Regions from separate parts of the Bacillus sp. GW821-FHT11D08 genome, predicted to be linked through region 3. Evidence: predicted binding sites of a transcription regulator. Region 3 holds the regulator's gene; each other region holds the start of a gene.
The links. Region 3 encodes LexA, which represses DNA repair genes until DNA is damaged. Its sites were predicted from a motif close to CGAACATATGTTCG; they were not measured.

Region 1 (3,250 bases), on a different contig from region 3:
ATCTTCGCCAGTTTAGGCGCGGCTTTTGTTTTATATTCTTCTTTATCCTCAGCGGCCTGCGTCGCGCGGATCACATCGCGGATTTCCTTATTGATCGTTTGCGGCGTAATGCCGTGAATTTCGTTAAAGCGCTCCTGCTGTTCCCGGCGGCGCTTCGTTTCATTAATCGCGATTTCCATCGAATTCGTGATTTTATCGGCATACATGATGACGCGGCCTTCCGCGTTTCGTGCCGCCCGTCCGATCGTCTGAATCAGCGAACGTTCAGAACGGAGGAAGCCTTCTTTATCCGCATCGAGAATGGCGACAAGTGACACTTCCGGAATATCAAGCCCTTCCCTCAGCAGGTTGATGCCGATTAACACATCATGTTTTCCGAGGCGGAGGTCACGGATGATTTCAATCCGTTCAAGCGTCTTAATCTCGGAATGCAGATAATTGACCTTGATGCCGATTTCCTTGAGATAATCGGTCAGATCCTCTGACATTTTTTTCGTTAAAGTCGTCACGAGAACGCGTTCATTCCGTTCTATCCTCGCCTGAATCTCGCCGATCAGATCATCAATCTGTCCTTCGATCGGCCGGACGTCAATGAGGGGATCGAGGAGTCCCGTCGGTCTGATGATCTGCTCGATCATTTCCGGCGTATGCTCAATTTCATACGGTCCCGGAGTCGCCGACACGTACACGATATTGTGCATGTGTTTCTCAAATTCCTCGAATCGGAGCGGACGGTTGTCAAGCGCTGACGGCAGGCGGAACCCGTGATCGACAAGCACCTGTTTTCTCGCCTGGTCACCGTTGAACATGCCGCGCACCTGCGGAATCGTCACATGTGATTCATCAACGACAATCATAAAATCGTCCGGAAAATAATCAAGCAGCGTATATGGCGTAGAGCCCGGCGGACGGAGTGTCAAATGTCTTGAATAGTTCTCGATCCCTGAGCAAAAACCCATTTCCCGCATCATTTCAAGATCGTATCTCGTCCGCTGCTCAAGCCGCTGCGCTTCAAGGAGCTTGCCGTTTTCGTGCATCACTTTCAAGCGCTCCTCAAGCTCCTGTTCAATATTCAGAATCGCTTTTTCCATCTTTTCCGCCCGGGTGACGAAGTGGGAAGCCGGGAAAATCGCCACATGGTCACGGTCGCCGAGAATTTCTCCGGTCAAAGCGTCGACCTCTCTGATCCGCTCAATTTCATCTCCGAAAAATTCCACTCTGATACAATGTTCGTCACGGGAAGCCGGGAAGATTTCCACAACGTCTCCGCGCACGCGGAACGTCCCGCGCTGAAAGTCGATATCATTGCGGGCATACTGGATATCCACAAGCTTTCTCAGCAGCTCGTTCCGCTCAATCTCCATTTCCGGTCTGAGCGACACGACCATTTCCCGGTATTCTTCAGGCGAACCGAGACCGTATATGCATGACACACTCGCAATAATAATGACATCTCTCCGTTCAAACAGAGAGGATGTCGCGGAGTGTCTCAGTTTATCAATTTCATCATTAATGCTTGCGTCTTTCTCTATAAAAGTATCCGTTTGAGGCACGTACGCCTCCGGCTGATAGTAATCGTAATAGCTGACAAAATATTCGACAGCGTTGTTCGGGAAAAACTCCTTAAACTCGCTGTACAGCTGTCCGGCAAGGGTTTTGTTATGGGCAATGACCAGTGTCGGTTTATTCACTTCTTTAATCAGATTGGACACGGTAAAGGTTTTGCCCGTCCCTGTCGCACCCAGGAGAGTCTGGTGTTTTCTGCCTTCCTGTATGCCTTTGACAAGCTTCTCAATCGCTTGCGGCTGATCTCCCTGGGGCTGATATTTCGAGACTAACTCAAAACGATCTTTCACAAAAAAGCCTCCGTTTCTTTACGAAATCTTCCTATTGATATAGTAACACAATGACGGGCAAAATCACTAAAAATACGAACTAAAGTTCGATGGTTTATTTTTACCAAGTCAATTTTTGTATAAAAAACCTGCTTTTATGGCGTAAAAGCAGGCATTCTATTTCATATTCACCATGTCAGGCATTGTCTTTCTTTTTGTCTGCTTCTTTTTTGGCCATGTACAGCCCTCCGGCCACCAGCGATACGACATCCAATCCAACGATAAAATACGTTTCGGTGTAACCCTTTAAATAGGATGCGAAAAGCAGTGCGGCTGTGAGAGCGATCGCCACATAGTGGTTAAACGTGACGCGCGTAAAAAGGACGACCAGCATAAAAGGGAAACATAATGCAAAAACGGCTTTTGTAATCACAAAAACCCTCCTCGGGAATTCTTCATCTCATCTGATTATAGTAAAAAATGAAGAATCGGACAATCGTTCCCCTGCTATCACAATACCCTTTTTCAGCAGTCTTCAATCATCTGTCAAAAAAAATGTGAATATAAATCCATTGAACCATTAACCAGATGAACCGAATTACCTTTCTTCAGCCGAAAGGATGAGAAGGTTTAGGTCTTTGTATCTTTGACAGTTTCTTCCTCCCTCTTTACAATGTAATGATAGTGTTTACTATCATTTTTCTTGGATGAAGAAAAAAAGGGGGTCATACCGCATGTATTCAGTGCGATTTCAAAAAGCGGAAGAATCGAGCCGCTCTGCAGGAGCAAAAGGAATGAACCTGATTAAACTGACGAAAAACGGGCTGCCCGTTCCCGGCGGTTTCATCATTCAGACGAATGCCCTGACACGTTTTATGGAAGACAACGGGCTTCAAGCAGATCAGGAACAGATGGAGCGCGCCATTATGAACGGCACGTTTTCAAAAGAGCTTCGGGAGGAACTGACCGCGTCGTTTTATGAATTGAGAGAATCATACGCCTCTGTCGCCGTACGTTCCTCCTCCGCGTCCGAAGATCTTGAAGGGGCTTCTTTCGCGGGCCAGTACGAAACCTATTTAAATATCAAAACAGAAGAAGAGTTTCTCGGAAAAGTGAAAGAATGCTGGGCTTCCTTCTTCTCGGCGCGGGTCAGCGGTTATAAAGAGAAAATGAACAATGACACCGCAGAACCGTTAATGGGCGTTGTCGTGCAAGGGCTTATCAATTCCGAGGTTTCAGGGGTCATTTTCAGCCGCAACCCCGTCACACATGATGACGGAGAGCTGATGATCAGCGCGAGCTACGGTCTCGGAGAAGCAATCGTCTCCGGCAGCGTGACGCCCGACACATTTATCGTCAATAAAGACACATTTCAGATTGAAAAAGAAATCGGCTTAAAAGAAATGTATATCGTT
Region 2 (3,250 bases), on a different contig from region 3:
GGCGGAGGGCTTGTCCCAGCATTTTTTCTATAAATTGATCCATCATATATTCTCCTATTCTTGTCATTCATCTTTATTCTACTAAATATCATGTGATCCTCCCACTCTTCTATCATATTTTCTGTCAGGACGATTTAGGCTTTTATTCCAGTTCAGCCGAGAGAATACGATGAAACGGCAGCGTTAACGCATCTTCATCGTTTATGATTTTTAAACGCTTTTCGTCATGCCTCACTTGTTTTACCCACCCCCAAAACCGGAGGGGGCCGTGTGCGGAAGCGTAGGTGACCGAAATGGCCCTGTCTTCTTCAATTGACGCCGCAATGATGCGGTTCATGTCGTTCAGTTGCTCTTCGCTCAGTTCCGGAGGCCGGAATTCCCGTTCTTTTCGTTTTTTTGCAAGCAGCTGCTCCCGATGTTCGGGCAGCATCATCCGGCTTGATTCCCACATGACATTATACCCGGGTGTTAATTTGTTCGGATTCATGTATATCACCTCAAATTATTTGTAATGCCCGCCGATTTTTTCAGCCCGGTGAAAGGCTTGGCCGGCCTCTGTCAGTGAAGCGGCATGGAGGAGCGACGCAGGGCCGTACCGCTCATGAATATCATCCAATACTTTGCCGAGACTGATCTTTTTTTCCTGGGCATCGAACAGGCTCAGCTGAACATAATCACAAGGCTCCAGCTGGGAAAGGGAGACGCCGGCGCTGCGGACGGGCTCACCGTTCCAATGCTCTTTGAAGAGCTTGACCGCCGTTTTAAAAATATCCATTCCGAAATTAGTCGGTGACACCAGCTTTCTCTGTCTGTGAAAACCTGAAGGGAATTCAAAATCAGCGCCTCTGATGCTGACCGAAACCGTATGGCCGATGTATTGTTTGAAACGGGCGCGGCGGGCCACTTCTTCGCTTAACTCCAGCAGCACGACTTTGATATCCTCAAAGCGGCTGTAGTCTCTCGGGAGGGTCATGTTATGGCCGATCGCTTTTTGCCGGCTGTGCGTGTTGACGGTGACCGGAGAGGGATCGATGCCGCGGGCTGTCCGCTGAAGCAATTCGCCGTTAATGCCCCAGCGTTTTTTCAGCAATTCGGCGGGGTGTCCGGCAAGCCCGCCGATTGTGCTGATGCCCATCCGTCTTAAATGATGCTCCATCCGTTTTCCGATGCCGAATAATTTTCCGACCGGCAGCGGCCACAGATCCTGCCTGATATTTGACATATCCAATCTGTGGATGCCGGATGCGTTTTTTTTGGCAAAATGGTCGCAAGCCATTTTCGCGAGCGCCTTATTCGGCCCGATGCCGACACGGGCATAAATGCCGAATTCACGCATAATCGCTTGCTGAATGCTTTTGGCAATTGTAAAAGGATCACCGAACAGCCGCCTGCTTCCGGTCACGTCGAGAAACTGCTCATCGATGGAGTAGGGTTCTACAAGATCGGTATACCGTTCAAACAGTTCGGTAATCATGACGGATACATCAATATACCGCTGCATCCGCGGACGGACAATAACGGCATCGGGACATTTGGCCTGCGCTTCCCACAGCCGTTCGGCATTTTTTACGCCGTATCGTTTGGCGAGCGGACAAGCCGCAAGCACGACGCCGCTGCGTCTTTCGGGATCTCCCGAGACAATCACGGGCCGGCTTTTGAGATGAGGCGCTTCCGCTTTTTCCACAGACGCATAAAACGATTGCATATCTACAAGAAGAATATCAGCCATAAAAAAACCTCCGGGAACATTTGTTCTGTTTTTCATTGTACCCGAACAATGATCACGTTTATACTGGTAAATCATTCCCTGGCTGGAAGACGTGCTGATTCGTTTGCTTGAAAAGAAATCATTTACAATTGCAAACAACCCACATATAATTTTTTATATTCCAATGAGAAGAGCTGACATTCATTTTGCCGGACGAAAAGGAGAGTCAATCGATAATGGATATTCGAACAATTACCTCTGAAGACTATGAAATGGTTACGTCTGTTTTGAATGATTGGTGGGGCGGCAGGCAGATGAAAGACAAACTGCCGCGCTTGTTTTTTGAACATTTTCAGGACACAAGCTTTATCACGTACGGGCCGGAGGGAATGACCGGTTTTTTAATCGGTTTTCAGTCACAATCAGACCCTGAGACAGCCTACATTCATTTTTCCGGTGTGCATCCGGATTTCAGAAAAATGCAAATTGGAAAACAGCTCTACGACCGATTTATGGAGACGGTGAAGAAAAGGGGCTGCACAAAAGTCAATTGCGTGACGGCGCCTGTCAATAAAGTATCAATCGCTTATCATACAAAATTAGGCTTTGAAGCTGAAAAAGGAACCAAAACCGTAAACGGAATCCCTGTTTTTGCGAATTATGACGGTCCGGGAGAAGACCGGATTCTGTTTGTGAAATATATGTAGAGGGGGATGAATATGGGTTTTTTAGCTGACACGCCCAAACCGCCTTATTATGCGGTCATTTTTTCATCAATAAAGGGAAAATATGATGAGGAATATGAACATACGGCAGAGCGCATGATGAATTTGGCAGGCGGACAGCCAGGCTTTTTAGGCGCGGAAAGCGTTCGGGAGGAAGACGGCTGCGGCATCACGGTTTCCTACTGGGACAGCCTGGAGGCGATTAAAAGGTGGAAAGATCATACTGACCACCAGGCGGCAAAACAAAAAGGAAAAAGCGCCTGGTATGAAGCGTACGCGGTCCGCATTACGAAGACAGAGTCACAGCGGATGTTTGCGTCAAAAGGGGCGGAAGATTGATTACATTTTTACAGCATACACAAGGACAGACCGCGCGGGAAATCGCGGCGGTTCAGCGCTGCGCTTATCAAAAAGAAGCCGAGCTGATCGGCTTTTTCGGCATTCCCGCCCTGCATGAAACACCCGATGATATACAGCGGTCACGGGAGACGTTTGCCGGTTTCAAGGAAAAAGATCAGCTTGCAGGCGTCATTTCGTATGAAAAAAAGGGATATGACCTTGTCATATGCAGGCTGACGGTGCACCCGTCCGGCTTTCGAAAAGGAATCGGACGGGCGCTTATTCAATTTGTGATAGATCAAAACCGGGACGCCCAAAAAATAGAGGCGGCTACCGCCAGCCAAAACGTTCCGGCAGTCTCTCTCTATTTAAAAACAGGTTTCACAGAAGCCGGACAGATAGAGACGCCGGAAGGGCTGACCCTCTCGTTTTTTCATCTTTATCCGAAGAGGAAAGCGGAAGTTGTTCCGTACAAGCC
Region 3 (3,250 bases):
TTGCTGTTCAGCTTTTTCCTCATCCGTTATCGTGTTTGATTTAGCTTTTTGAGCCAATTCGTTAATTCTTGCGATTTTTTCTTTAGAAATCATAATAAGCTCCTTTGGTGCGTGTTGATTATATACTACTAAAACGCAGTCTTTTTTACAACTGATGCGCGTCAGCTGCCTTCTGTGTCTGCGGTATATTCCTGAAACCGCCGGTGAACCGTGGCTTTGGACACATCGTAGCCGAATCCCCTTAAGGTCGCTGCGATTTCTGCAAAGGTAAGCTTGTTGGCTCTCAGCCTGATAATTTCCGAAACCGGAACCTCTTTTTTTTCTTTTCCGCTGTTTTCATGTCTGTTTTTCAGATTCCGTTCAGGTTTGTAGCCGTTTTTCACGGCTCTTTTCATTCCCCGCCGGATTTTCATATTGTGAATTTTCCTTTGATATTCCTCAACAATACTGACGATTTCGAGTACCATCGAATCAGCTTCGGAAAGCTCCAGTTCACCTTTATGAGCCGTCGTATATATTTTTACGTTCTCCCTGTAAATGCAATGCAAAAGCGCAATCTTGGCGTTTCCTCTTCCCAATCTCGTTTCGTCCTGCACCAATATCGCGTCAATATGTGATTTTTTAATTTCATCAAGCATTTCAAATACTCCGTCGCGGTCCATTTCGTAACCGCTGGCTTTCTCAGAAATGACTTTCACGACTTCCATGCCGTTTGCAGCAGCTATCTCACTGAGCTCCTCTTCCTGTCTTTTTAATGATGTTTGCTGCTGTTCTTTGTTTGTGCTTACGCGGGCATAAATGAGCGCCTTCATTTCTCTCTTTCCTCTCTAATTGACAATGGCCAGCTGATATACGGCCGGATGCTTTTTCTTAACCGGAAGAATAAGTTCGTCTCCGGGCTTTATATCAGCAGTTTGGAGATGATTATTCTCCGTCACCCACTCAATGAAATCTTCTTTATTAATGTGTTTCTTTTCTGCTACATGATCCGCAAGTGACCAGAGTGTATCGCCGTCCTGAACCTTTATTTTAACATATTGGCTGAGGGACTGATCATTTCCCGCACATGAGACAAGTAAAATAGCGGCACTTAAAATCGCAGTAAACAGCCCGACAAATATAATAGATTCTTTCGCCATGTAAACAACCTCCGATAAGAATGTTTGTTCGCTTTTTATACCTTTCAGTATATACGAACAAACGTTTCTGTCAATCGTTTTTTTCGAACCTATGTTTGTACTGTCAGGAAAATCATGCTATAATCTACTTAAAATCGACGTTTTGAGGTGCGAAATATGACGAAGCTATCAAAAAGGCAGCTTGATATCCTGCGTTTTATTAAAGAAGAGGTAAAAACGAAAGGATATCCGCCTTCTGTAAGAGAGATAGGAGAAGCAGTAGGACTGGCTTCCAGTTCAACCGTGCACGGCCATTTGGCGCGGCTGGAGACAAAAGGCCTGATCAGACGGGACCCTACTAAACCGAGGGCGATTGAGGTATTGGATGAAGAAGAAGTCCACATTCCGAAAAGCCAGGTCGTAAACGTTCCGGTCATCGGGAAAGTGACGGCGGGTATTCCGATTACGGCTGTTGAAAATATCGACGAGTATTTTCCGCTTCCTGACCGGATGGTTCCTCCGGGCGAACATGTCTTTATGTTAGAAATCATGGGAGAAAGTATGATCGACGCCGGCATTTTTGACAAAGATTACGTCATTGTCAAACAGCAGAACACGGCCAATAACGGAGAAATCGTCGTAGCTATGACCGAAGATGATGAAGCGACGGTCAAGCGCTTCTATAAAGAAGACAATTATGTGCGGCTGCAGCCGGAAAATCCGACGATGGAGCCGATTATCCTGCAAAACGTAAGCATTTTGGGGAAAGTTATCGGCGTATTCAGAGCCGTACATTAATTCTATTAAACTTCATTTATCGTAAAAAACCCCTTACAGAGGGGTTTTTTTGCATAAAAAAAGCAGATTCGCCCTGGCTTAAGAAACGAATCTGCTAAGGAGGAAAAACTTACATTCTTATTATCCGACATCACACTTTTGAAGTCAACTAATAATGTTTCCCTCGAGAAACTTTTCATTCATTTTTCAACTTTGTATATTTGTGCGTGATGAATTTACTTTTGTTTATGTTTTCTTTGGGCGGGTGCATTAAAATTTATATATGAATATTTAGTACATAGTACAATAATTTATATTTAAATATAAAAAAACCCGCTGCCTTTAGCGAGTATCTATTTTCAATCAAAATGATAATATTCTACACCGTAAAACCCTTTAATATAGACGGGGCCACAGACGTTTGAAGAACTTTCAACCAGAATTCTGTATTTGTGATACGGATCAATTGATTTTTTATCCTGGGCACTGAGGTTTAACCAGCTGCCGCTGTAGTTTTTAGAACTTAATGTATAAAAATTCCCGTTCAGCGCCATCCGCTGGAGTTTCATGCTTAAACCGCACGAAGAGTTGTTCATTATGGTGAACTTATATCCTAAAAAGTAATCGTCGGCAGCTACAGCCCCCGGATTTTCAATATGAAACTCTTTTGCATTTCCCTCCAAAGTGAAGCTTGTTTTTGATCCGAATTCAGTGGTAGCCGCTTTAGCTGAGTGTATTCCGCTAAAACATAATAAAAAAACAGCAATACATATCCAGTATTTTTTCATTTGCATCCCCCTTTTTACATATTTTAACTTGTGAATCCTGTGATGTCTATTCACATTTTATTAAAACGTATGCTTTATAACCACTATATACCAGTTTAAAAATTTGCGGATTGCTTACAATGAAGACTAAACGAAATAACGAAGGTGGTTCAAATGAAACACGTAATTGCTTTCGCTTCTAAAACGGCGCTCACACTTGCTTTACTGTACATTGTTCTGGATCTTATGTACCAAGTAACCTTTTTAAACGTTCTGTTTATTACAGTGATCTTAAGTTTAATCACTTATTTTGCGGGTGATTGCATGATTCTGCCGAGAACAAGCAATTTCACAGCCGTTGCAGCTGATTTCGGGATTTCATTCATTATATTATGGATATTCCTTATGAACATTGGCGGATTTAATGTCTCGCCTGCCGCGGCATCGGTTATCTCTGCACTTTGCATTTCTGTTTTTGAGGCATTTTTTCACCGGTATTTGCAGCAATATGTACTTCCCGAAGATTATCAGGACACAACAGAGACGGATAGCACGCTATGGAGCTATCAAACCGAGGCGTCTGAAGAA

Region 1: the regulator LexA is predicted to act here: its motif matches at 1,932-1,945, upstream of uvrB (excinuclease ABC subunit UvrB).
Region 2: the regulator LexA is predicted to act here: its motif matches at 1,743-1,756, upstream of AC1RRX_RS11255 (DNA polymerase IV).

Annotation. Positions count from the first base shown of each region.
Region 1 is NZ_JBXARS010000001.1:267,600-270,849, reverse strand. It holds gene uvrB (excinuclease ABC subunit UvrB) at 1-1,856, opposite strand, end outside; gene AC1RRX_RS01375 (CsbA family protein) at 2,032-2,268, opposite strand; gene AC1RRX_RS01370 (PEP/pyruvate-binding domain-containing protein) at 2,570-3,250, shown strand, end outside.
Region 2 is NZ_JBXARS010000005.1:37,216-40,465, forward strand. It holds gene AC1RRX_RS11245 (YqzH family protein) at 1-43, opposite strand, end outside; gene AC1RRX_RS11250 (YolD-like family protein) at 143-487, opposite strand; gene AC1RRX_RS11255 (DNA polymerase IV) at 503-1,729, opposite strand; gene AC1RRX_RS11260 (GNAT family N-acetyltransferase) at 1,945-2,415, shown strand; gene AC1RRX_RS11265 (antibiotic biosynthesis monooxygenase family protein) at 2,428-2,772, shown strand; gene AC1RRX_RS11270 (GNAT family N-acetyltransferase) at 2,769-3,250, shown strand, end outside.
Region 3 is NZ_JBXARS010000004.1:111,922-115,171, forward strand. It holds gene AC1RRX_RS10065 (DUF896 domain-containing protein) at 1-93, opposite strand, end outside; gene AC1RRX_RS10070 (YneB family resolvase-like protein) at 162-812, opposite strand; gene yneA (cell division suppressor protein YneA) at 828-1,139, opposite strand; gene lexA (transcriptional repressor LexA) at 1,296-1,916, shown strand; gene AC1RRX_RS10085 (hypothetical protein) at 2,255-2,683, opposite strand; gene AC1RRX_RS10090 (YndM family protein) at 2,837-3,250, shown strand, end outside.